Regions from separate parts of the Staphylococcus chromogenes genome, predicted to be linked through region 2. Evidence: riboswitches for the same ligand, from Rfam matches in the RefSeq annotation. Region 2 holds a riboswitch; each other region holds the start of a gene.

Region 1 (7,313 bases), 880 kb from region 2:
TGGGTCATCCTAAAAAGGCGCTGCAAGCTTATGAAAAGCGTGATGCGATGAAACATATTGGCAAAAGCGCGCCCCCCATTTTAATTATTCACGGAGGCAAAGATGTGCAAGTGGGGATTCATCAAGCTTATACTTTAGAAGCCCATCTAAAAAAAGTTGGAGCTACATTTGAGGCTTTTTACCAACTTGATGAAGGACATGTTCCGCGGCCAAATGCGATGTGTCAAGTACTAAAAGTGATTCAACAATGGATGGAAAATATTGAATTCCATAAAACAAATAAAAAGCTGTGAAGTGTCTATAATAGACGCATTCACAGCTTTATTATTACCCTTTAAATCCACCTGATTTTTCAAGATGTTCAGTTTCTGGACCAAACTTTTTGAAATTGTCTTTAAATCTTGCCACTAAGTCTCTGGCTTGTTTGTCATAGGCTTCTTTATTTGTCCAAGCGTTGATAGGTTGTAAAATTGTTGTAGGAACATCCTCAACCGTCTTAGGAATACTTAAGCCAAAGATGTGATCTTCTTCAAACTCTGAATTTTTAAGTTTTCCACTGATTGCATCATTAACCATTTTTCGTGTATGACGAAGTTCAATACGATTGCCTTCACCATATTTTCCACCAGTCCAGCCTGTATTCACTAAATATACATCTACATCATGCTTGTCGATTAAACGACCTAATAAGTCGGCATAGACTTTGGCATTTAATGGTAAGAATGGGGCACCAAAGCAAGTTGAAAATGAAGGTTGTGGTTCCGTAATACCACGCTCAGTACCAGCAAGTTTAGATGTGAAACCACTTAAGAAGTGATACATCGCTTGATCTTTCGATAATTTTGAAATTGGAGGTAAGACACCAAAAGCATCTGCTGTTAAAAAGATAATTGTGTTAGGATGTGATGCTTTTGAAGGTACGACAATATTATCGATATGATGAATAGGGTAGGCAGCACGTGTGTTTTCTGTTAATTTGTTATCATCAAAATCGACATAACCATGCGCATCGACAACACAGTTTTCTAAAACAGTACCGTAACGAATGGCATTAAAAATTTGTGGTTCTTTTTCTTCTGAAAGATGAATTGCTTTTGCGTAACAACCGCCTTCAATGTTGAAAACACCATTTTCATTCCAACCGTGTTCATCATCACCGATTAATTTACGATTAGGGTCAGCTGATAATGTGGTTTTCCCTGTACCAGATAAACCGAAGAATAGGGCGACATCCCCTTTATGGCCTACATTAGCAGAGCAATGCATACTCATAATATCCTGTTCAGGTAATAAGTAGTTCATGACAGAGAAGATTGATTTCTTCATTTCGCCTGCATACTCAGTGCCACCAATTAAAACAGTTTTGTGCTTAAATGAAATAATTACGAATGTTTCAGAACGTGTGCCATCTTTTTCTGGGTTGGCTTTAAAAGTAGGTGCTGAAATGATTGTGAAGTCTGCTTTTATCTTAGAGGCTTCTTCTTTTGAGCTAGGCTTAATAAATAAGTTTTGTGCAAATAGATTATGCCAAGCAAATTCGTTCACAACAGTAAGGTCAAGTTGGGAATCTTTATCGCTCCCTGCATAGCCATTGAAAACAAAAACTTCTTCTTTTTGATCTAAATATTCGATAACCTGATAGTATAAGTTTAAAAACTTTTCTTCAGAGATAGGTTGGTTAATTGGACCCCAATCAATATCATCTTTCACTTGAGGGTTATCTACAATATATTTATCTTTAGGAGAACGACCCGTATACTCTCCAGTTTTAGCATTAATAGCGCCAAGTTCAGTCAATTCAGCTTCTTCTCGTTTTAAAATTTTATTGTAGAGTTCTGTCGTTGTTAATTGAAAGTGAGATGAAGGCTTGTGAATTAAAGCATCAATTGCTTGTGTGTCAAATGACATGAATAATCCCTCCAATAGTTATTTCGGTAATGTAAGCCTTTACAATTCAAGAGTATAACACATTGATTTCATTATCCCTACCAAATTTAGGTAATTTATTAAGAAAAATAGAAAAATAAATAGATTGAGATATCGCTGATATATTTGAGTAACATAAGCTGTGGTGGAATTGACACTAAACATAAATTTATGTAATATAGTGCTTAACGGATTCTCTTATCCTGAGTGGTGGAGGGACATGGACCCAATGAAACCCAGCAACCTCTTCTTAATGAAGAAAGGTGCCAAACCGTTTGCGGACAAATATTGTCTGAACGATAAGAGCGAATGGACGTTTAGAGCCTTCTCTCTATTTTATAGTGTGAAGGCTCTTTTTTGTTGGCTCAGTTAGAGAGAGAACTTCGTAATTATTAAAAATCAAAGGAGCTTATTATGACGTACAATAGACGATTATTTACATCAGAGTCGGTCACAGAAGGCCACCCCGATAAAATTGCAGATCAAATTTCTGATGCAATTTTAGATGAAATTTTAAAAGGTGATCAAAATGCCCGAGTAGCTTGTGAAACTACTGTAACGACAGGTATGGCTTTAATAGCTGGAGAAATTTCAACTTCAACTTATGTTGATATTCCTAAAGTTGTGAGAGAAACAGTGAAGCAAATCGGTTATACACGAGCAAAATATGGCTACGACTACAAAACGATGTCCGTATTAACTGCAATTGATGAACAATCTCCTGATATTGCACAAGGCGTAGACCGCGCGTTAGAATATCGTGATAATGAAAGTGATGAAGCATTAAATATTGGTGCGGGAGACCAAGGTTTAATGTTTGGCTACGCTACTGATGAAACAGATACGTATATGCCGTTGCCAATTGATTTATCACACAAATTATCAAAACGCTTAACAGAAGTGCGTAAAAACGGCACATTAGAATATTTAAGACCAGATGGAAAAGTACAAGTAACGGTAGAATATGATTCGAATAACCAACCTCAACGCATTGATACCATCGTCATTTCAACACAACATCACGAAGAAGTCGAATTAGAAAAAATACAAGAAGACCTTAAAGAACATGTGATATATCAAACAGTTCCAAAAGAATTAATAGATGAAGAGACAAAGTTCTTTATTAATCCAACTGGTCGATTTGTGATCGGGGGACCTCAAGGTGATGCAGGTCTCACTGGACGCAAAATAATCGTAGATACGTATGGCGGCTATGCCCGTCATGGAGGAGGTGCTTTCTCAGGAAAGGATCCAACAAAAGTTGACCGCTCAGCCGCTTATGCCGCTCGCTATGTTGCGAAAAATATTGTGGCTGCAGGTTTGGCTAAAAAGTGTGAAGTTCAAATCGCTTATGCTATTGGAGTTGCGCAACCAGTCTCCATATCAATAGATTCTTTTGGCACAGGCAAAGTTTCAGAAGATATTCTTATTGAGGCAGTTCGACAAAACTTTGATTTAAGACCTGCAGGTATTATTAAAATGCTAGATTTACAACGTCCTATCTATAAACAAACCGCAGCTTATGGTCATTTTGGACGAAATGATATTGACGTACCTTGGGAAAAAACAGACAAAACAGAGATTTTAAAAGAAGCGGTCGCTTCAGAGAAATAATGTTTTTTCTATAAAGACTCGCGATTTGATGTGCTTTTTTATATAATGTATATATTAAAGTAAATGTAGAAAAAGGTAGGTAATTGTTAATGTCTCAATTAGATCCAATTCAGATTGGGTTGATCGCTGTGAGTGTACTAGCACTTTTATTTTTAGTTTTATTTTTGTTTGCCTTGCGTAGCAAAAAAAAGGCTAAAGAAACGTACGCGAATCAGTATCAATCCAGAGAAACAAAATTAAACAATGAGCATAAAGAAGCGTTAGAAAAGGCGCGCATCGAAAAGAAAAAATCAGATACGCGTCATAAAGAGGAATATGACACGATGGTTTCCTCAAAAAACCGTGAAATTGATGCTTTAAAATTATTTTCTAAAAATGATAGTGAGTACATTACAGATATGAGATTGCTAGGCATACGTGAGCGATTGGTAAAAGAAAAGCGAATTCGTCCTGAAGATATGCATATCATGGCTAATATCTTTATGCCTACAAATGATTTGGAAGAGATTACGCGCATTAGTCACCTTGTACTTACAAGAACAGGTTTATATATTATTGATTCAGAATTACTAAAAGGTCATGTTTATCAAGGTGTGAGTCAAAACCAATTTAGAGAAAATCCAATGATGGAACATGTTTTCAAAACATTACATTTAGATGGTCAAACGCCACAAACCATCGTGCTTGATCAAAAAGAAGATCAACAAAAACTTACGGTTATTGATTACACAAAGCATCTTGATTCAGTAGAAAAACTAGCAACGACGTTACAACAAAAACTTAACCTTAAATATGCACCGACCCCTATCTTATACTTTAATCCAAGACATGAAGGGGATATTACGATTTCTAATTATGCCCCACAAAGTGGAACAAAGGTGTTAGTAGGGCCTGCGCAACTTGACGAATTTTTTAACAAATTTGTTTTCCATGGTAGAATTCAATATGATGTGAATGATCTTCAAGCGATTATGGATGAAATTGAAGCGTTCAATTAATTGTATATCAATTATTTTAGAGAAAGTGGATTTCACGCCTAAGGGTGGGGTCCACTTTTTTTGATTTTGGAGCATGTAAGTAAACATGTCATCATTTATTCATTCGGTTTCATTAATGTAACGAGCGAAAGGAGAAGATGTTAATCATTGTGTTTTTATATGGATAATTTGTAGCGTAAAAACATATTATTTTACGATGAAGATTCCACTCGGGTATGATTAAAGTGAACAAGAAAGGATGAGTGCGATATGCAATACGTTAAATTTTATAATGATCATCAAATGCCTCAAGTAGGTCTAGGTGTTTTTAGAGTGAAAAATGATGATACAGCAAAAGAAGCGGTCAAACATGCTATTTTAAATGGTTATAGAAGCATTGATACGGCAATGATTTATGAAAATGAAGAAAAAGTTGGTGAAGGTATTAGAGAAGCTTTAGAAGCCTCTCAACTTAAAAGAGAAGATTTATTTATAACATCTAAGTTATGGATGAGTGATTATGGACGAGAAAATGTGGCAGAAGCTTATGAAACATCTCTGAAAAAACTTGGACTTGACTACTTAGATTTATATTTAGTACATTGGCCAGGCCAAGATGAAGATGTGATGATTGACACTTGGAAAGGTATGGAGGCATTATATAAAGAAGGAAAAGTTAAAAACGTAGGTGTTAGCAATTTTAATATTGAGCATTTAGAACGATTACTTGCTGAGACTTCAATCAAACCTGTTATTAACCAAGTGGAGTTTCATCCATATTTAACACAAACAAAACTAAGAGCGTATCTCGAAGCGCAACACATTAAAATGGAATCCTGGTCTCCATTAATGAACGCCCAAATTTTAGATGATAACACAGTTCAAGAGGTTGCTAATGAAGTGAAGCGCACACCGGCACAAGTGATTATCCGTTGGAACATTCAACATGGTGTTGTAACCATTCCAAAATCAGTGACGCCAAACCGTATAGATGAAAATTTAAATGTATTTGACTTTGAATTAAGCGAAGCACAAATGACACGCTTAGATCAATTAAATGAAGATCGTCGTATTGGACCTGATCCACTTACATTCAATGGTCAATAAATCTATTTAGAACAAAAAAGTTAAAAAGAATCTCAGCATGTTTTCTATTACGTGAAAAACGCATGTTGAGATTCTTCTTTATAAAATACTATCATAAATTATTTAGACATTATTTCATTAAAATACCTATTTTAATGAAATGAGTCAAATAAAACGAACGAGCACTGATAACCAATAAAAATAGCGATAAAACAACCTAAATATTGTATGACAAATAGCAAAATGAATGATTGCCAATGTCGATGTTGAATCATTTTAATAAGATCTAATTGTAAGGTTGAAAATGTGGTGAATCCTCCTAATATGCCTACAAAAACGAAAAAATATAATGCGTGGTGCTCTGTGAATAAAGGCGTCAAAAAGCCAAACATAAAGCAACCACTTATATTAATGATAAATGTAGATAATGGAAAGGAGTAGCGTCCTTGTGGAGGAATGAGTTCAGTGAGAAAAGCTCTTAAAGTGGCGCCAATGCCCCCGCCAATTAAAATAGCAATGAGTGTCATGATAAATCCGCTCCCAATTTATAACCGAAGCCACAACTAATTAATCCCATGCCACTACTGACTATAAAGTAAAACAAGCCTTCGAACCATGCCTCATTTTGAACAATTGAATAGAGTTCAAATTGAAAAGTTGAGAATGTCGTTAAGGCTCCTAAAACCCCGGTTGTAACCGCTTTTTTTAACTGAGGATATCTTTTAAAAAGATGGAGTGCATATGTGCTTATAAGCCCCATAAAAAAAGCTCCGATAATATTGGCGAAAAAAGTGCCAACCGGTAGCTCATACCAAAAGGGGATTAAGGAACAAAAGTAACGCAGCAAAGCACCCAAAGCTCCACCTAAAAAAATAAAAAAGTACTGCATATTTCCACCACTTTCGCTTAGAAAATACCAAATGTAAATAGCGATGTAATGATATGGAAAATAATCACAATTAATAAGAACCAAGGTAGGAGTTTAGAAGCTTTATGTATCCAACTCTTTGATTTAGGCAAATACTTAATAGACTTATCTGCAAAAATAATAGCAAGGATTAAAATGAGCGCATTAACAAAAATGCTAAATATAATGATTTTCACTACGGATTGAAAGTGTAAGTTTAATAAAGGATTCATGGAGTTTAAATATAAGCTAATAAGTGTTAGCAATAAAGCTAAATAAAAGTATTTTTTGGATTTTGACATATGAATGCCTCCTTATCGTTACATATCATATCATATTTTATTTCATTAAAGAAATGGATACTTTTGATAATTTGTAAGCGTAAATATAGCGTTAAGACTATAAAAAATGATATAACTTAAATATCTAATCTTACTTCTAGGAGGGCATTATGAATAATTTAAAAGTGCAAGTATTTGCAGATGGTGCAGATATTAACCAAATGAAACAAGCATATCAAAATAAAGAAGTTGACGGTTTTACAACGAATCCGAGTTTAATGGCTAAAGCAGGTGTCAAAGATTACAAACAATTTGCTAAAGAAGTTGTAGAAGCTATTCCGGATGCTTCAATTTCTTTTGAAGTTTTCGGAGATGATATGGAAACAATGGAAAAAGAAGCTGAAATCATCCAACAATTTGGTGAAAATATTTTTGTGAAAATACCTATTGTAAATACAAAAGGTGAAACAATGTTACCTTTAATTAAAAAGTTGTCTGCAAAAGGTGTGAAATTAAACGTCA
Region 2 (7,313 bases):
TATCATTAAATACAGGCACGAATATCTCTCCTTAATTTGTTTGTTTAGCCACTTTCAATTATAGAGATATTTGTGCTATTTATGTATTTAAAACCAAAATAACGGCTAGTGAACAACTCACCAACCGTTAAAAGTATAGAACCTAAAATTCTTCACTGCCAATCTTAGTATGTTTTTTCTTAGAAGCTAAAACCTTATGTCCTAGCCCCGTAATCTTATATCTCAATTATGAAATGACTTCTACTTTTAAATTCACATCAATATTGCCTCTTGTTGCTTTAGAATAAGGACAAAATTCATGTGCTTCTTTGAGGTTTTGCTCAGCTTCCTCTTGCGTCATATTTTTAACTTTTCCTAAAATATCGACTTCTAATTTTGGACTTTCTACATCAGGATCATCAACGAGTCTGACAGTTAAGTCGACAACGGGTTCTGCATTTCTATGTCCATTGCGTTTTAATATTAAGTCAAAAGCACCATTAAAACAAGAAGCGTAACCTGCAGCAAAGAGTTGTTCAGGATTAGTTGCTTGACCATCCGCTTTATCTGGAGGTGTTATTTTTAAATCTAACGTTTGATCATCAGTGTTTACATGACCATTTCTTCCACCAGTATTTGTCGCAGTTGTTTCATAAATTGTTGACATTGCAATTCCTCCTTTATGATACATTACATTGTTTACCCAGTTCATTATTTCTCAATCATCCCTTTAAAATTTAAAAGAGATACGCTATATTTAGCGTAATTGAAATCAAAAAAGTAGGTGGAGTTTATGAAAACCCGAATCGTAGGAAGTCTCATGCCAAATGATGTCACGTTAACTTTATCTGAAGTTGAAAATGTCATAAATCAACAAGATTTCTTCGATATTTTAGAAATCAGAATTGACGCAATTAAAGATCTTACTATAGAAACAATAGAAAAAATGATTGAACAATTGCTACAAAAAGGATTCCGAAAAGAAGTGCTCATCACTTTTCGAACGGAGTCGCAAGGTGGGGCACATTCTATTGAAGAGGCGGCTTATCAAAATTTATTACAATCCATTGCTGGTATAAAGCATGTTGATTATATAGATGTGGAATGGGAACAAGAAACGTCACGTTCAGAATTAGTACAATCCATTCAATCCCAAGGCGTAGAGGTCATTATTTCGTATCATAATTTTCAAGAAACGCCTAAAATAGAAGTTTTAAAGAAAACATACTATCACATGTCTCAATGGGGAGGCACACATTTGAAAATTGCTGTTATGCCTCAGTCGAAACAAGATGTGTTAACACTATTACAAGCGGTCTCTGAAGCGAGTGAAGCTTTATCGCATTGGGTCACAGGCATTTCTATGTCAAGTTTAGGGGTGATTTCTAGAACAGCACAGGCTACTTTTGGAGGAGCTTTGACATATGGGTCACTAAGTGAAAGTGTAGCGCCAGGGCAATTAGATGTTAAAACGCTCAAAAATGTGATGGCATTGTATCAGCCATTTGAAAATCACACCCACCTCCCTTATAATTGATAATGGTTATCAATGAAAAAGGGGAAGATGAGGATGGAACTTCAACACGCAATTAAATATCGGAGAAGTATTAAAAAATTTGATAGAGATATGCATATCGATGAAGACGCGGTAAGAGAAGCTGTTGTTGAAGCGGCAAATGCGCCAAATCATGGTATGCGCGAGCCATGGCGTGTCGTGTATGTTCCTAAACATAAATTAGGAGAGATGAGTAAAGAAGTAACACGCTATGCCTTTCCAAGGGAACCTGAAAAACAAAAGAGTCATTATGATGCAGTCACGAATTTAGGAGGTTTTCTTGCGATTATTATGACGTGCGATGCAAGACAACGTGAAGAAAATGAAAATTACTTAGCGGTTGGGGCATATGCACAAAATTTATTATTGCTATTATATGAGAAAGGTATTGGGACATGTTGGAAAACCCCAACATATATTTTTAATCCTAAAGTGAGAAACGTATTTGGCGTACTTCCAGACGAAAGATTGATTGGTTTTGTTTATTTAACCGATCTTGAAGATAATTCAGGAAAAGAAGCTAGACGTAAAAATAGAGGCGTTTATACAGAATATATTTAAGAGATTAAAACAGCCATCAAAATTTATCTGAGGGTAAATTTTGATGGCTTTCTATTTTCAGGTGGACATATATCCACCTCTTATTATTAACCTAAACTTTCAGCTAAAAACGATTCTACTTGTTCTGGAGATTTTGCATTTGCTGAATGTAAATGATGTAATTTTTCGCCGTTTTTAAAAATGAGAATACTTGGGATACCCATAACTTCATTTTCTACAGCGGCTTCTTCGACTTCATCACGGTTGACAACGTACCAATCATATTGATTGTATTTTTCAACAATAGGATCTATCCACATATCCATCGCCTTACAATCTGGGCACCAACCCGCTTCGAATTTAACAATGACAGTTTGATCTCCGTTAATAATCTTTTTGAATGTTTCCATGTCTTGAATTTTTTGCATGTGTAGTTCCTCCGTTACTCTTATTTATAGAGTTCATTATAGCGGATTTCATAAAATGCGTCATACTTTCCGTCTGTCAAAATAACAAAAAAATAATACTAGTATAAAAATTAGTCTAATTTAACAAATTTTGTTATATTTGATGTAAGTCAAGCAAGGAGGTAATGAAATGATTAAGTTTTATCAGTATCAGAACTGTACTACATGTAAAAAAGCCTCTAAATTTTTAACGGAGCATGGTGTGAGTTTTGAACCGATTGACATTGTTCAATTAACGCCTACAAAAGAAGAATTTAGAGATATCGTGGATCGCACAGGAATCGAAATTAAAAAATTGTTCAATACTCACGGTGCAAAATACCGTGAACTTAATCTCAAAGATAAATTGAGCACATTATCTGACGAAGAAAAATTAGAACTTTTAGCTTCAGATGGGATGTTGGTCAAAAGACCTTTAGCGATATTAGGCGATAAAATCACAGTTGGATTTAATGAACAAACTTATCGTGAAACATGGTTATGATAAAAATAGTTGATTGATAATAAGCAATGTGTCATGATTATCTTGTAAACAATTATAGGAGGGGATTCAAGTGGCAGTGCCAAGTGAATTAAAATATTCAAAAGAACATGAATGGGTAAAAGTTGAAGGAAATATTGCAACAATCGGTATTACTGACTTCGCTCAAAATGAGTTAGGGGATATCGTATTCGTTGAACTTCCAGAAGTAGATGACGAAGTTTCAGAAGGTGAAACTTTCGGTAGCGTTGAGTCTGTTAAAACAGTTTCAGAATTATACTCACCTGTGTCTGGTAAAATTACTGAAATTAACGAAGATCTTGAAGATGAACCAGAAGCAGTTAATGAATCACCATACGAAAAAGCATGGATGGTTAAAGTTGAGTTAAGTGATGAAAGTGAAATTGACGCTTTAATGGATGCAAACGGCTATCAAGAAATGATCGGCGAATAATAGATACGAAACTCCTAGATAATCTTTGGACTATCTTGGAGTTTTTTTGTACTGAATAATATCTTTTTAGAAGGTGAAAACCATGGCGATGATTAGCAAAGTCATTATTGTGGAAGGTAAATCTGATAAAAAAAGAGTTAAAGAGGTGTTATTAGAACCTGTCGAAATAATTTGTACACATGGGACGATGGGGATTGAAAAGTTAGATAATATGATTGAATCCTTATATGGAAAACAAGTCTATATCCTCACAGATGCCGACACAGAAGGAAGAAAAATCCGTAAATGGTTTCACAAATATTTAAGTGAGAGCAATGATATTTTCATTGATTCAACTTATAGTGAAGTGGCACGATGCCCACGAGATTACCTCTCAAATGTACTCGGACGTCACGGTTTTGACGTAAAAAAAGATTTCTATGTAAAAGGAAAGTATTCTTATCATGAATGTTTCAGAGCAATCGAACAATATATCTAAAAAAGATAAACAAGAACATCCGATTCATTTAATTTTCGGATATACGCCTATGTGCGGAACGTGTAAGATATCAGAACGCATGTTAGATATTGCAAACGAAGTAACACATCTCCCTTTGGAAAAGCGAGATTTGAACTTTTATCCTGAATTTAGCAAAGAATTTGAGATCCAATCTGTGCCCATATTGTTAATTATGAAAGGTGAACAAGAATTGGAACGAATTTATGCTTTTCAATCGGTCACATTTTTATTGGAAAGAATAAAAAAAGCCATTGACGAAAATTGAGGATAATGGTAAGATTTAAACAATTCAATATTCAGAAAACTCTTATCCGGAGTGGTGGAGGGATGTGCCCTATGAAGCCCGGCAACCGTCTATATTTAGAAATGGTGCCAATTCACATAAAGTATTTATACTTTTGAAGATGAGAGAAATGCATCGGTATCTTTGCTTTCTCTTATTTTGTAAGAGAAAGCTTTTTTTTCTGATCGTTGGAATGGCAACACATAAGGGGGAACACTATGATTGAGCTTAAAAACATCGTCAAACAGTATAAGAGCAAATCTAAATCAGTAACGGCTGTTGACCATGTCGATTTAAATATTAGTGCTGGAACTATTTTTGGCATTATTGGTTTTTCTGGTGCAGGTAAGAGTACTTTAGTCCGTTTGTTTAATTATCTAGAAACACCAACATCAGGTGATGTCATTATTGGTGGTGAAAATATCGGCCAATTAAGCAAACAAGCTTTAAGACATAAAAGACAAAAAGTAAGTATGATTTTCCAGCATTTTAATTTATTGTGGTCACGTACGGTATTAGATAATATTTTATTTCCACTAGAAATAGCGGGCGTACCTAAAAAAGAGGCAAAACAAAAGGCGATTGAATTAATTGAACGTGTCGGTTTAAAAGGCCGCGAAAAAGCCTATCCTTCTGAACTATCTGGAGGACAAAAACAACGGGTAGGTATCGCACGAGCGTTAGCTAATGATCCAGAGGTATTGTTATGTGATGAGGCGACAAGTGCCCTTGACCCTCAAACGACAGATGAAATTCTAGATTTATTATTACAACTAAAAAAAGAACAAAAGTTAACAATCGTGATTATCACCCATGAAATGCATGTGATTCGACGTATATGTGATGAAGTGGCAGTCATGGAAAATGGGCGTGTCATCGAACAAGGTAAAGTTTCAGAAGTTTTTGAAAATCCAAAACATTCGGTAACTAAGCGGTTTGTGCAAGAAGATTTGAAACCTGAAGCTGAATACGAAGATATTTCTGGACTCGTTGAACTCGAACCTTTTGACAGATTAGTCAGACTTAACTTTTCAGGTAAAACGACGACGCAACCTATTATTTCTTACCTCGCAAAAGAACATCAAATTGACGTCAATATATTAGAAGCGAACATCAAACATTCTAAGTCTGGAACGATTGGTTTTATTGTAATTCATATTCCTCATCTTTCAAACGAGGCATTTCATCGATTAGAAACAGACTTGAATGAGAAACATATTGAAGTTGAGGTGATCAGTCATGGGTAAAAGTTTCAGCGAAATATTACAAGAAATGATAACGATGCCCAATGTGAGTTGGCCTGAGGTTTGGGAAGCTACATATGAAACGCTCTATATGACAGTCATTTCTACATTATTTTCATTTATATTTGGTTTGATTATTGGAGTGATTTTATTTCTCACTTCTAAAAGTAAATCTAAAGTTGGACGTGTTTTTTATAGTATTGTGTCTTTCTTTGTAAACTTATTTAGAGCAATTCCTTTTATCATTTTAATCTTATTGCTTATTCCGTTTACAAGTTTAATTCTAGGAACAATCAGTGGTCCGACGGGGGCGTTACCTGCCTTAATTATTGGCGCATCGCCATTTTATGGAAGACTTGTTGAGATTGCCTTAAAAGAAATAGATAAAGGGGTCATCGAAGCTGCATGGTCTATGGGCGCAACAACTTGGACAGTCATTAGAAAGGTTTTAATTCCTGAATCGTTACCTGCCTTAATTTCAGGTATTACCGTTACAGCGATTGCTTTAGTAGGATCTACAGCCATTGCTGGGGTCATTGGAGCAGGCGGATTAGGAAATTTAGCTTATTTAACAGGTTTTACACGAAATCAAAATGATGTCATTTTGATTTCCACAATTTTAATTTTAGTTATCGTCTTCGTTATTCAATTATTGGGAGATTGGGCAACGAATAAAATAGATAAACGATAAATTTATTTTAAGGAGAATGGTCAAATGAAAAGATTTATATCAATTGCTTTAGTTTTAGTGCTTACTGTTGTATTAGCTGCATGTGGTAACAACGACTCAAAAAGTAGTGACAATAAAGACGACAAAAAGATTGTCGTAGGGGCATCTCCAGCACCTCATGCTGAAATTTTAGAAGAAGCGAAACCTTTATTGAAAAAAGAAGGTTATGATTTAGAAATTAAAACAATTAACGATTACACAACACCTAATAAATTATTAGATGCTGGAGAATTGGATGCTAACTTTTTCCAACATACTCCATATTTAGATACTGAGAAAAAAGAAAAAGGCTATAAAGTTGAATCAGCTGGTAATGTCCACTTAGAACCAATGGCTGTTTATTCTCAAAAACATAAAAGTTTAAAAGACTTACCAAAAGGGGCAGAAATTTTCGTTTCTAATAACCCAGCAGAACAAGGTCGTTTCTTGAAGTTTTTCGTAGATGAAGGTTTAATTAAAATTAAAAAAGGCGTTAAAATCCAAGACGCTACTTTTAAAGACATTGAAGAAAACAAAAAAGATTTAAAATTCAATAATAAGCAAGCCGCAGAATTTCTTCCAAAAACATATCAAAACAATGAAGGGGACGCAGTGATTATCAACTCTAACTTTGCGATTGAACAAAAATTAAATCCACAAAAAGATTCAATTGCTGTTGAAAAAGCTGATAATAACCCATATGCAAACTTAATTGCTGTACAAGAAGGTCATAAAAACGATGAAAAAATCAAAGCGTTAATGAAAGTATTACGTTCAGATGATATTAAAAAATTCATCAATGACAAATACGATGGTGCTGTTACTCCAGCTGAATAATATTTTGGAGTGAGACTCATCATAGTGAGTACCTTAAATTAAAACATTATCAAAATTTATTGATGCTATACTTTTAACGGTTAGTGAGCACATCACTGACCGTTATTTTTTAATGAGTTCAATGCGCACGATATAGAGATAGCGTCCGCCTATAATTCAATAGCCCTCAACATTTACCGTCAGATAAATGTTGAGGGCTATTTTAATACGATTTAAATCTCTAAGAATAAGGCGATAAGTGAGCGCTAAAACTTCTTAATAAATC
Region 3 (7,313 bases), 650 kb from region 2:
TCATCGTAAAAATGCACGAGTTCACTTAACCATAAGCCAGTAGTTTTATCTGTGCCGTCAAAATGTGTATGGCTTGTATTGACAATCATTATCTTTTTCATGTCACCTTCACCACTTTTTATAAGATTTTCATCTATTATAAAGTAGTTTTGGGATGCTTACGAATCATTTGTTTGCATATTTATCGTGTACGTCTCTATTTTGGGATGGGGTCACCATGCGTTACCCCTCATTATTGCGTTTGAAGACGTTGAATTGCGCGTTCATATTCTTGTAATTTTTGATCTTTCATCATTTCTGCCGCTGTGTTAATCGGTTCATAAGTTTGCCATTCTTCTTTTTTATTAATCAATTGTTTTAAATGTTCTTCTATCGTTATCGTCACCATAATCCCCCATTTGTTAAATTGCAGCGAAGCCTTTGGCCAAATCATCGATAATATCATCGATATGTTCTAAGCCTATGGATAAGCGAATCGTTTCTGGCGCAATACCTGCTGCTAATTGTTCGTCCTCGGTTAATTGTTGATGTGTGGTTGATGCGGGATGAATGACGAGTGACTTGGCATCCCCGACATTCGCAAGTAGTGAAAACAAATCTAAAGCTTCGATAAATTGTTTCCCCGCTTCATAACCGCCTTTAACCCCAAATGTAAATACTGAACTTGCCCCTCGAGGTAAATATTTGTTTTTCAAATCATAATAACTACTTGAAGGAAGTCCCGCATATTTTACCCAAGCGACTTTCGGATGTTTGGATAAATAATGGGCCACTTTTTCAGCATTTTCGACGTGACGTTCCATACGTAGCGATAATGTTTCTAACCCTTGTGTCAGTTGGAATGCATTGAAAGGTGACAGTGCCGCCCCCGTATCCCGTAATAATGTTGTTCGTATTTTAAAGGCTAATGCCGCATCTCCAAATTTCTCGCTAAAAACGATACCATGATAGGACGGATCTGGTTCACTTAGTCCTGGGAATTTTCCGTTTGTCCAATCGAAGTTGCCCGCATCAACAATGACACCTCCCATCGATGTACCATGTCCACCAATAAATTTTGTCGCAGAATGCACCACTATATTCGCCCCATACGCAATCGGACGGAGTAAGTAAGGCGTCGCAAACGTATTATCTACGATGAGTGGAATACCGTGGGCTTTTGTCACTTTCACAAGCGCTTCAATATCTTCAACATTTCCTTCAGGATTGCCAATGGTTTCGATAAATAAAGCTTTCGTATTCTCTTGAATCGCCTTTGCGACATTTTGAGGATCAAGTGTGTCTATGAACGTCACGTCAATGCCAAATTTTGACAACGTATGTGTGAATAATGTATGTGTGCCTCCGTATAAGGTTTCACACGCCAAAATATGGTCTCCTGACTGCGCAACCGATTGGATGGCATATGTAATCGCCGCCATACCTGACGCAACAGCGACGCCTGCTACGCCCCCTTCTAGCTCTGCGACACGTGCTTCTAATACTGCTGTTGTTGGATTCATTAAACGTGTATAAATATTGCCCAGTTCTTCGAGTCCAAATAATTGTGCGGCGTGTTCCGTATCGTCGAAGTTATAAGATGTCGTTTGATATATCGGAACTGCGCGTGAATTCGTCGTTTGGTCCACTTCTTGGCCGGCGTGCAATTGTAACGTTTCAAATCGATAGTCTTGAGTCATGAGTACTCCCCCTTAAATAAATAAAAAAAGCCTACCTTGAAAGATAGACTTTACGCATTAAGACTCATCTCTCAGGTTCATCACCTGCAGGAATTAGCACCTAACTGAATAGGTTGCCTGGTTTCAAAGGGCCTGTCCCTCCACCAATCTAGATAAGTAATTATGAAATTAAACTTAGTGTATAACATACTCATGTAGAAGTCAATACGAATTCCGATTTCTTGAATAAGATTAATAATATCTAGTATTTCCTATTTATACAAAACTAAATATTATCGTTTAATAATTTTGAAATAATTAAATTGTGTAATGTGGTAATAGTATGTTAGTTGTGATAATCTTAAATTGTAAAGGGTGCCATTTAATTAATTATGCCACTCAAAAATTTACTTATTTTTTGGAGGATGAGAGAATGTTTAAAAAGCAACATTTTGGGATTCGCAAGTTTACAGTAGGCGCAGCTTCTATCGCAGTAGGTGCGACTTTATTCTTTGGCGCAAATGCTTCTGCAGATGCAGCTGAAGTTGATGGTCAAGCTTGGACAAACGACAACTTAGGGGAAAGTTACGGCACAGCTTATGTAGAATCTAACGGCAACGCTGAAGGTCAAGCTTATGAACCAACATTAGCAGAAAGCAATGCTGAAGGTTCTGCTTGGGTTGCAGACAACGCGGTTTCAAGCAACGTTGACGGTCAAACTTGGACAAATGACAACTTAGGAGAAAGCTATGGTTCTGCTTACGTAGATGCTAATGGCAACGTCGATGGTCAAGCTTGGGAACCTACATTAGCAGAAAGCAATGCTGTGGATTCTGCAGTAGAAAGCAATACTGAGGGTTCTGCTTGGGTTGCAGACAACGCGGTTTCAAGCAACGTTGACGGTCAAGCTTGGACAAATGACAACTTAGGGGAAAGCTACGGTTCTGCTTACGTAGATGCTAATGGCAACGTCGATGGTCAAGCTTGGGAACCTACATTAGCAGAAGGTCCTGAAACAGGCTCTGCTTGGGTAGAAAACAACCTTAACGAAACAGTAACAGCAACAGGAGAACCTGCATATGCTGAACCACTACCAGAAGGTCACATCGGTATTAACGGTGAACCTGCTTATGCTGAAGCGCTTCCTAAAGGCTCTTTAGATGGTTATTTATATGACCACGGTACGGGTGTTACTCATGAACTTCCTGAAGGTGACATCGCAATCAACGGTACTGGCGTAACACACGAATTACCTGAAGGCGACATTTCACTTAACGGTACAGGTGTCACTCATGAATTACCAGAGGGTACTTTAGATACGGACAACGATGGTTACACTGATGACGTAGAAATCGCTGAAGGCACAAGCACAACTGATGCCTCTATCACACCAGCGGCAACTGTCGATACTGATTTTGACGGTTACACTGATGCTGAAGAAGTGGCTGCAGGCACAAACCTTTACGATGCAGCATCTACACCAGTTGAAACTGCTGTAGGTCAAGAAGCAATTGCTGCTGATGCTCACGTAGCAAACGAAGCAACTGCTCAAGGATCTGTTGAAGCAACACCAGCACAAGCTGAAGGTCAAGCAGAAGGACAAGCTTTACCTGAAACTGGTTCAACAGAACAAGGTACATTATTCGGAGGACTTGTTGCATTCATCGGTGCTGTATTAGCTTTCTTTGGCTTACGTCGTAAAGCGTAATTCAAAGCGATACACCTTCGACATGCAACAAAAACGGATTGGGTGAATTCCCAATCCGTTTTTTCTTGTTATATAAGTTTTTTTCGCAATTTGTTAAGATCTCTTTGATTTATACTGCTTTATTTGAACGTTTTTGTAAAAAGATAGCTAAAGCTGCAATAACAATAATAGTTAAAATAACACCAATAACACCTAGTGTTTTTACAATATTACCAAATACGATACCCACCACTAAAAAGTCTGTATCAGAAAATGTTGTTGAAGCAAGACCTAAATCTCCAAGGAAAGGTAAGAATAATAAAGGTAAGAAAGTAATTAAAATACCGTTCATCATTGCACCAAAAACAGCACCTTTAATACCACCGCGTGCATTTCCAAACACACCCGAAGCTGCGCCTAGGAAGAAGTGTGGAACGACACCTGGTAAAATAACCACACCGCCAAGCATAAACATGATGAACATACCTACTACACCTGTCACAAAGCTAACAAAAAATCCAATTAATACTGCATTTTGCGCATATGGAAAAACAATTGGGCAATCCAATGCAGGCTTAGAATTAGGAACAAGTTTTTCAGAAATCCCTTTAAAGGCAGGAACAATTTCAGCTAAAATCAATCGGACACCTGTCAAAATAATGAAGACCCCTGCCGCAAAAGTAACTCCTTGAATCAGTGAAAAAACGATAAAGTTTTGATCATGGCTAATCTCTTTATGAACAAAACCTACCCCCGCAAATAAACTCGCAATCAAATATAATGCAACCATTGTAATTGAAATACTAATGGTACTTTCTCTCAAAAAGCTCAACCCTTTAGGAAACTTAATTTCCTCAGTTGATTTTGATTTCCCTTTAAACAATTTGCCAATTTCTCCTGCCGCCCAATAGCTTACCGTACCAAAATGACCTAACGCTACTTGATCATTGCCGGTAATTTTTCGCATGGTTGGCTGTGCCAACGCAGGAAAAACAGACATAATTAATCCTAAAATAATCGCTCCAATAACTATAGTTAGCGTACCGCTTACTTTTCCAACAGTTAAAATTATGGCTAAAAATGCTGCCATATAAAATGTATGGTGTCCAGTAAGAAAAATGTATTTCAAGTTCGTAAAGCGCGCAATTAAAATATTAACAATCATACCAAATACCATAATAAGTGCTGCGGTTGTGCCATACTTCTCTAATGCGATGGAAATAATAGCTTCATTATTTGGAACTACCCCTTGTACACCAAATGCATGTTGGAAGATTTTTCCAAAAGGTTCCAATGATTGAACAACCACCCCGGCACCTGCACTTAATATTAAAAAACCTAAAATGGTCTTAATGGTGCCTGTCGTCACGACAGAGGCCGGTTTCTTTTGAACTAAAAGTCCAATCAATGCGATGAACGCCACTAATATTGCAGGTTGGCTTAAAATATCAACGATAAAATCAAGAATGCTTTTCATGATGACACCCCCAGTTTTTAAATTTTATCTAAATCACGTAATTTATCCGTTAGTTTTTCTTCTAATTCTTGCTTATCTAAAATATTATCTAAAATCAAAACTTCGCCTAAACGGGCTGCGTTTTCTTCTAAATCTCGTCCACAAATGAACAAATCAGCCATCTCTGGGCTTGCGGTCATAATATCACTATGTTCAACTTCAATTTCTTGCTCAATATTCAAATTTTTTAGAACCTCTTGCACATTCATTTCAACCATAAAACTACTTCCTAAACCATGTCCACATACGACTAAAATTTTCATATTAATCTACTCCTTTAATAATATTGATAATTTCTTCTTCATTTGAAGCCTCTAATAATGCTTCAATATTTTCTTGTTGCCCTAGCAACTGAGCTAAATTTTGTAAAACCGTCAAATGCGATGTAGAATCAGTAGCACTAAGTACAAAAACCAACTCTGCATAGTGACTGTCAGTTGAAAAATTTATCGCCTCATCTAGCTTCAATAAACTGAGGCCCACTTGATGCACATCATTTCCTGGCCTCGCATGGGCAATAGCGACATGTGGTGCTATAACTATATAAGGCCCTAGTGTTTTAACACTTTGAATCATAGAATCTATATAGGAAGATTCAATATATTTTTGTGTTAACAAAGGTTGTGCTGCGAACTCAATTGCTTCTTCCCAACTGTCCACTTGATCTTTTACTATAATTTTATCCTTTGTAAGGACGTCTAAAGTCACTCTATTTCCCCTCCATTTTTCGGATATTCTTTTTAAAGTCTTCTAATTGACCATTAATTAATTGGTTTCTTATTTCATCTCTAAACAAAAGTTCACTTAATTGCTTTAATGCTTTTAAATGAACGTTTGTGTTTTCAGTTGCTAAGCATACAATGATTTTTACTGGATCAAACCTATCATGATTAAAAACAACGCCTTTTTTGAAATATCCTAAACTCATTCCTACGCCTTTCACATGAGTTGTACTACCATGAATTAATGCAATATGCGGCCCAATAACCATATAGGGGCCAAGTTCATGCAACTTGTTCATAATTTCATCTTTGTATGTGTTTAAGACAATCCCATCTTGTTCTAACGGATATACTGTTTGGGTAATTGCTTCTTCAAATGTCCTTTTGACGGAAATCTCAAAGATACGTGAATCTGTAAGAATGTCACTGAGTGACACTCCTGTAGTGTAATCTAAGCTTGCATTTTCTACGCGTTTGGAATTAATAATATGATTGAGTTTTTTTATGTCCTCCTGTGTTAACAATGGAGAAACTGTAATGCTTTTAATTGTTTTATATTGCGTCGGTACAGTTGAAATAACCATATCCACATTCATTTCCATTAATTCAACTTCATCTATTTCGTAAATTGAATACGCTTCTATAATGTCAAACTCAGGATATATATTCGTTAACTTCGCATTTAACAATTGAGAAGTTCCAACCCCAGACCCACACAATAATATAACTTTAATCTGTTTACGTTTTTGATTTAATAATCTTTCAAAGCTTGATGCAAAATGAAGCGTAAGATAACTGATTTCATGCGCATTGAACTGGATATCGAAATGATTTTCAAATAAAGTTACATGTTTTTGAATCATATCTATCAATTCACGATACTCATTCACAATATCTTCATGTAAGGGATTAATATGATTGAGTTGATTTTGCATTCGATAAATTGCGGGAGATAAATGAATCGATAATCCTTGAATTAATTTGTGATCTGTAAAAAATTCAATCCCCATTTCGAAGCTCAATCTTTCTACAAATTGACTTATTAATTCTTCAAGTTCTGAAACGTGATGTCGTTCTACATTCAATGTAGATTGTTTAGAAGCAAGTAAATGTAAAGTAATCAATTCAACTTCAGAATCTGGAAATTCAATATTAAAATAGTGTTCTATTTCCGTTTTTAACTTTATCGCTACTTGATATTGCTGATTAACCTGATGGAATGCATCCTCTTTAGATGTGTATGGTAAGGGATAATTCTGCTTAAGGCGCTTGATTGCGATAAATAAATGTAATATAAGCCCTTCGATTGCAGTTTGAACTAATTGATACTCTTCATTTTTAAGTACCTTAATAACCAGTTTACGAATATTCTTTAAGTCTTCAGTACCATTAAAGTGAGCAATTATGGCATCATTCATCTCTTCATAATACCTATGTAGAAGTTGGGCATACGCATTTCGATAGTCAGATTCTTCCCCTTTGATAATGAACCCTTTGTTTTTAATATAGGTCATAGCAAGTTTGTTGACTTCAAACCACTGGATAGCTTCTTTAATGTCACTCGCTATTGTACGGCGACTGACACGCAATTCCTCTGCCAAAGTTTTTGAACTTAATGGTCTCTCTTGTTCTAACAGTATTAGTTTGAGCAATGTTAATCGTTCATCTTTTGAAAAATGATACTGTTTAATTTGGGTAGGATTCATTCCATTTATATCAGTTTCATTTTT

The links. A riboswitch is a leader RNA that binds a small molecule or an ion and turns the genes downstream of it on or off. The one in region 2 is predicted to bind S-adenosylmethionine.
Region 1: another riboswitch for S-adenosylmethionine. It lies ahead of metK (methionine adenosyltransferase); the one in region 2 lies ahead of PYW36_RS08900 (methionine ABC transporter ATP-binding protein).
Region 3: another riboswitch for S-adenosylmethionine. It lies ahead of PYW36_RS00910 (O-acetylhomoserine aminocarboxypropyltransferase/cysteine synthase family protein); the one in region 2 lies ahead of PYW36_RS08900 (methionine ABC transporter ATP-binding protein).

Annotation. Positions count from the first base shown of each region.
Region 1 covers NZ_CP118953.1:950,264-957,576, forward strand. Annotated here, with positions in the region: gene PYW36_RS04680 (alpha/beta hydrolase family protein) at 1-293, shown strand, start outside; gene pckA (phosphoenolpyruvate carboxykinase (ATP)) at 328-1,908, opposite strand; SAM riboswitch class I at 2,122-2,232, shown strand; gene metK (methionine adenosyltransferase) at 2,341-3,540, shown strand; gene PYW36_RS04695 (NERD domain-containing protein) at 3,630-4,538, shown strand; gene PYW36_RS04700 (aldo/keto reductase) at 4,788-5,624, shown strand; gene PYW36_RS04705 (fluoride efflux transporter FluC) at 5,756-6,130, opposite strand; gene crcB (fluoride efflux transporter CrcB) at 6,127-6,492, opposite strand; gene PYW36_RS04715 (hypothetical protein) at 6,510-6,812, opposite strand; gene PYW36_RS04720 (transaldolase) at 6,962-7,313, shown strand, end outside.
Region 2 covers NZ_CP118953.1:1,826,335-1,833,647, reverse strand. Annotated here, with positions in the region: gene PYW36_RS08940 (organic hydroperoxide resistance protein) at 227-646, opposite strand; gene aroD (type I 3-dehydroquinate dehydratase) at 773-1,516, shown strand; gene PYW36_RS08930 (nitroreductase family protein) at 1,550-2,095, shown strand; gene PYW36_RS08925 (thioredoxin family protein) at 2,182-2,502, opposite strand; gene PYW36_RS08920 (arsenate reductase family protein) at 2,672-3,025, shown strand; gene gcvH (glycine cleavage system protein GcvH) at 3,096-3,476, shown strand; gene PYW36_RS08910 (toprim domain-containing protein) at 3,559-3,954, shown strand; gene PYW36_RS08905 (thioredoxin family protein) at 3,920-4,240, shown strand; SAM riboswitch class I at 4,280-4,386, shown strand; gene PYW36_RS08900 (methionine ABC transporter ATP-binding protein) at 4,477-5,505, shown strand; gene PYW36_RS08895 (methionine ABC transporter permease) at 5,498-6,193, shown strand; gene PYW36_RS08890 (MetQ/NlpA family ABC transporter substrate-binding protein) at 6,218-7,048, shown strand.
Region 3 covers NZ_CP118953.1:194,944-202,256, reverse strand. Annotated here, with positions in the region: gene PYW36_RS00920 (type 1 glutamine amidotransferase domain-containing protein) at 1-101, opposite strand, end outside; gene PYW36_RS00915 (hypothetical protein) at 233-385, opposite strand; gene PYW36_RS00910 (O-acetylhomoserine aminocarboxypropyltransferase/cysteine synthase family protein) at 402-1,679, opposite strand; SAM riboswitch class I at 1,741-1,838, opposite strand; gene PYW36_RS00905 (YSIRK-type signal peptide-containing protein) at 2,092-3,366, shown strand; gene PYW36_RS00900 (PTS ascorbate transporter subunit IIC) at 3,476-4,822, opposite strand; gene PYW36_RS00895 (PTS sugar transporter subunit IIB) at 4,840-5,124, opposite strand; gene PYW36_RS00890 (PTS sugar transporter subunit IIA) at 5,126-5,569, opposite strand; gene PYW36_RS00885 (BglG family transcription antiterminator) at 5,571-7,313, opposite strand, start outside.